DNA from 2 places in the Bariatricus sp. HCP28S3_F11 genome. Region 2 is predicted to be linked to the other one. Evidence: a T-box and tRNA genes for the amino acid it is inferred to sense, from the RefSeq annotation. Region 2 holds a T-box; the other holds one or more tRNA genes.
The links. A T-box is a leader RNA that pairs with one kind of tRNA and senses whether it is charged. The one in region 2 lies ahead of proS (proline--tRNA ligase), so its partner is inferred to be a tRNA-Pro.
Positions count from the first base shown of each region.

Region 1 (2,444 bases), on a different contig from region 2:
CAGAACGATACTTTGGACGCAAGGCAGATAAAAACCGGAAAATATATAATGGAATGCTGAAAACGTATTTTTATCAGTTTATGGGACCGAAACCGCCGAAAAGAGGGTAGAGAGATGAAGATTATTTTTGCAACAGGAAATAAGAACAAAATGAAAGAAATCCGTATGATTCTGTCCGATCTGGGAATGGAGATACTTTCCATGAAGGAAGTTGGAATTGATGTGGAGGTTGAAGAAGACGGAAAGACGTTTGAAGAAAATGCAATGATCAAGGCGAAGGCAATCGCAGGCCTGGATAAAGTTAAGAATATGAATGCGATTGTTATGGCGGATGATTCCGGATTGGAGATTGATTATCTGAATAAAGAACCGGGGATTTATTCGGCGCGTTATGCTGGGACAGATACTTCCTATGATATTAAAAACAGCCTTCTCCTTTCAAGGATGAAAGGGGTTCCGGACGAAGAAAGGACGGCCCGGTTTGTCTGTGCGATTGCGGCAGTTTTCCCGGATGGAAGTCATGAAGTTGTGCGTGGAACGATGGAGGGGAAAATTGGATATGAGATTGCAGGGGGAAATGGATTTGGATATGATCCGATTTTCTATCTGCCGGAGTATGGGTGTACCTCAGCGGAGCTTGCTCCCGAGAAAAAAAATGAACTCAGTCACAGAGGAAAAGGACTCCGCATGATGCGTGAGATAATGGAGAAAAAATTATGAAAATTCTGATTGTGAGTGATACACATGGAAGACATTCAGCGTTTGACAAGGCATTAAAAGAAGCGGGAAAGATTGATGCGCTGGTTCATCTTGGCGATACCGAAGGTGGCGAAGATTACATAGAAGCAGTTTGTGGATGCCCGGCATACGTGCTTGCGGGAAATAATGATTTTTTCTCTGATAATCTCAGAGAAATGGAGGTTGTGTTCGGTACTAAAAAAGCGTTTATGACACATGGGCATTATTATTATGTATCATTGGGCCCGGAGCGGATCATCGAAGAGGGGAAAATGAGAAATGCAGATATTGTCATGTTTGGACATACGCATAAGCCGTTTCTGGAAATGATTGACGGCATGATTGTCTTGAATCCGGGAAGCCTTTCTTATCCTCGGCAGGAAGGAAGAAAAGGCAGTTATATTATGATGGAGATCGAACCGGATTGTGATGTGAAATGCGAGATTAAATATCTGGATAAATAACTGTAAAAAATATTGAAAAATAATAAAAATTATTGTTGACAAGCGAGAAAACATATTATATAATAATTCTTGCGTCACGGGTAGTGATGTTGATCGCAAATGATGAATCATGCGAAGTGTTATCGGGGTGTGGCTCAGCTTGGCTAGAGCGCCTGGTTTGGGACCAGGAGGTCGCAGGTTCGAATCCTGTCACCCCGATAGGTTATGCGGGTGTAGTTCAATGGTAGAACACCAGCCTTCCAAGCTGGATACGTGGGTTCGATTCCCATCACCCGCTTGGCTGAATGCCATATGTGTTTGTAGCTCAGTTGGATAGAGCAACGGCCTTCTAAGCCGTGGGTCGGGGGTTCGAATCCCTCCAAGCACGTTTTATGGTGGGTATAGCGCAGTTGGTTAGCGCGCCAGATTGTGGCTCTGGAGGCCCAGGGTTCGAATCCCTGTATCCACCCTTCCATTTATAGAGGGTAAAAAAAGGCAAGCAGAGATGCTGGCATTTTTTTTATTAAATGGGATTTTATTGGGTCATCGCCAAGCGGTAAGGCACAGGACTTTGACTCCTGCATTCGTTGGTTCGAATCCAACTGGCCCAGGTAAGGGCGTGTAGCTCAGTCGGTAGAGCACTTGACTTTTAATCAAGTTGTCCGGGGTTCGAATCCCCGCACGCTCATGAGTCGGAAAGAAATGATTTCCGGATTAATAATCCAGTTCGATTTAGAGGAAAGCGAGTGGATTCAAGATTATGCGGATGTGGCGGAACTGGCAGACGCGCCAGACTTAGGATCTGGTGGGCAACCGTGCAGGTTCGATTCCTGTCATCCGCAGTTTAGTCGTGATTCTTTGAATAGTCAAGGGGTTGCGACTTTTTATTATCTGAAAATAGTTGTTCTCTGGCCATGAGGGCTGACAGTTATAGATGGGGGCCGGCAAAATATCTTGACTAAATCAGTAAAAAGTTGTATAATCAGACACGTGAAAAAATTTAGCGCGTTAAAGTGCGACGGTTTTACTCTGACAAAGTAAGACAAATGACAGGAGGCAATATTATGAAAATGAAGAAAGCATTAGCAGTGTTTCTTGCAACTGTAATGACACTGGCACTTGTTGCATGCGACGGCAAGTCAACGACAAGTGAAGCAGAATCATCAGGAGATTCCGCAAAGGTTTATAAGATTGGTATTTGTCAGCAGTTGGAACATCCGGCATTGGACCAGGCAACACAGGGATTCAAAGATGCCTGTGAAG
Region 1 is NZ_JBQHUC010000018.1:22,749-25,192, forward strand. Features, by position in the region: gene ACTNBR_RS09610 (THUMP domain-containing class I SAM-dependent RNA methyltransferase) at 1-110, shown strand, start outside; gene ACTNBR_RS09615 (XTP/dITP diphosphatase) at 115-720, shown strand; gene ACTNBR_RS09620 (metallophosphoesterase family protein) at 717-1,202, shown strand; tRNA gene ACTNBR_RS09625 (tRNA-Pro) at 1,326-1,400, shown strand; tRNA gene ACTNBR_RS09630 (tRNA-Gly) at 1,409-1,479, shown strand; tRNA gene ACTNBR_RS09635 (tRNA-Arg) at 1,496-1,569, shown strand; tRNA gene ACTNBR_RS09640 (tRNA-His) at 1,577-1,650, shown strand; tRNA gene ACTNBR_RS09645 (tRNA-Gln) at 1,721-1,792, shown strand; tRNA gene ACTNBR_RS09650 (tRNA-Lys) at 1,797-1,869, shown strand; tRNA gene ACTNBR_RS09655 (tRNA-Leu) at 1,944-2,023, shown strand; gene ACTNBR_RS09660 (ABC transporter substrate binding protein) at 2,246-2,444, shown strand, end outside.
Region 1: it has a tRNA-Pro gene. The T-box ahead of proS (proline--tRNA ligase) is inferred to sense a tRNA for this amino acid. The anticodon was not compared.

Region 2 (2,444 bases):
CACGCTGTAGCCGGCTTTCGCTAATGTATCAACCAGTTCATTCGCTTTCTCGAGTACACCTTCCTTATGCTGTGCGATCGGAATCACTCTCGTCTGAACCGGAGCAATTCTCGGAGGCAGTACGAGTCCGCTGTCATCACCGTGTACCATGATGATCGCACCGATAATACGTGTGGAAAGTCCCCATGAAGTCTCATATACACTGTGAAGTTCATTATTCTTATCCAGATACTTGATGTCAAATGCATCCGGGAAGCCGCTTCCGAAGAAATGGCTGGTTGCAGACTGAAGTGCCTTTCCGTCATGCATCAAAGCTTCTACCGTATAGGTGTCCTGAGCACCTGCGAATTTCTCGCTCTCTGTCTTAGGACCGGATACAAACGGAATCGCCAGAGAATCCCGGATAAACTCCTGATATACTCTGAGCATAGTAAGTGTTCTTTCCTCAGCCTCCTCATAAGTCGCATGAATCGTATGGCCTTCCTGCCATAAAAACTCTCTGGAGCGAAGGAACGGTCTGGTTGTCTTCTCCCATCGAAGTACAGAGCACCACTGATTCCATACCTTCGGCAGATCACGGTAGGACTGTACGGTTCTTGACCACAGATCGCAGAACAGCGTCTCGGATGTAGGACGAATACACATCTTCTCCTGAAGGCGTTCCATTCCACCCTTGGTTACCCATGCCACTTCCGGAGCAAATCCTTCGATATGATCACTTTCTTTCTGCAGAAGATTCTCCGGAATCAATACAGGAAGATACACATTCTCCACACCTGTATCCTTAAATCTCTTATCCAGATCAGCCTGAATCTTTTCCCAGATCGCATATCCGTTCGGTAAATAATTCAGACATCCTTTCACGCTGGAGTAATCGCAAAGTTTCGCTTCGCGGACTACATCCGTGTACCACTGCGCGAAATCTACATCCCGCGAAGTAATTGATTCTACAAATTTCTTTTCTTTTGCCATGTCAAACCTCTCCTCTTCTATTTTTTGATCTGTTTCAGGGGTGCAGTATAACTGGCATTCAAGATAAAAACGCCGGTTCTCCCGCCCCTGACAAAAGGGACCGGAAAACCGGCGGTACCACCCTGATTAACCGTCTTACATGGTAAAACAGTTCACTTCATTTCCCGTTAACGCCGAGTGCGCTGTATTTTCATACAGGGACTCCAAGGCAGGTTCTATATCTTCCATGCAGCTTCCTTGCACCGGACGGAAACCTCTCTGTGCCACTTCCAATATATACTAATCCTCTTCACGGTCCACGTGTCTATTATTTCTTTTCAGATACTAAGGATTTTAATTGAGATTTCTGCATTTGTCAACCCGTCTTTGATATTTCACTGCAGTTATCTCACATAAATATATGCAAAATATACCGCATACAGCATCAGAAAGAGCACACCCTCTCTCTTGGATAATTCTTTACGGCTCTTTGCGCAGATCAACGCAAATACACTGAACACGATCAGTATAATCATATCATATATCGCATCGATATCTACTGTGATCGGACAGATTGCGGAACTTGATCCCAGAATCAAAAGTATATTGAAAATGTTCGAACCGACAACATTTCCCAGCGCGAGATCATTTTCTCCCTTTTTGGCCGCGACCATCGATGTAACAAGTTCCGGCAGGGAAGTACCCATTGCAACGATCGTAAGACCAATAAAAGTCTGGCTCAGTCCAAAGCGAACTGCAATCTCCGTAGCAGAATCAACAACCAGATCTCCTCCCAGAACGATTCCTGCAATTCCGCCAATAATAAAAATTGCACTTTTCGCCGGGCTCAAGACTGCATAATCTTCAGCAGGCATCGCATTTCGCGCTTTTAGTGCCTCCTTAACCTGAAGTACCAGGAAAAGGACAAACATGATAAGAAGAACCACACCGCTGATCCTTCCAAGTACGAATTCCCCCTCTCCTGCAAGGATTTTCCCAAAAGCAAGCTTTGTCGTCATCAAAAGCATTGCTGCCGTAATGAAGATTGAAAACGGAAATTCTTTCTTCAATACACTGTCGGTGGCACGAAGGGGCCTCATCAGGGCGCTGCATCCAAGTACGATCAGAAGATTAAACATATTGGAGCCTAAAACATTACTTACAGCAAGTGAATTCTGCCCTTTCAGTGCCGCGGTTATGCTCACAGAAGCCTCCGGCATGCTGGTACCGAATGCGACAACCGTAAGCCCGATGATGATTGCAGGCACTTTCAGGAGCTTCGCAACACTGGAGCTTCCTTCCACAAAATAGTCTGCTCCTTTAATCAATAATACAAATCCCAGAATCAACAATACATAGACCATATCTTTTCCTCCCATTTTATTTATATTTTGGCGGTGCAAAGTTTCGTGTTTTGAGTCGTTTCCTATGTGACGCAATGCATTTTAGGCAAATAAAAAAGACTTTTTATTGCAAACCCCTGCACCTGTGGC
Region 2 is NZ_JBQHUC010000010.1:83,827-86,270, forward strand. Features, by position in the region: gene proS (proline--tRNA ligase) at 1-972, opposite strand, end outside; T-box leader at 1,065-1,274, opposite strand; gene ACTNBR_RS07025 (calcium/sodium antiporter) at 1,356-2,315, opposite strand.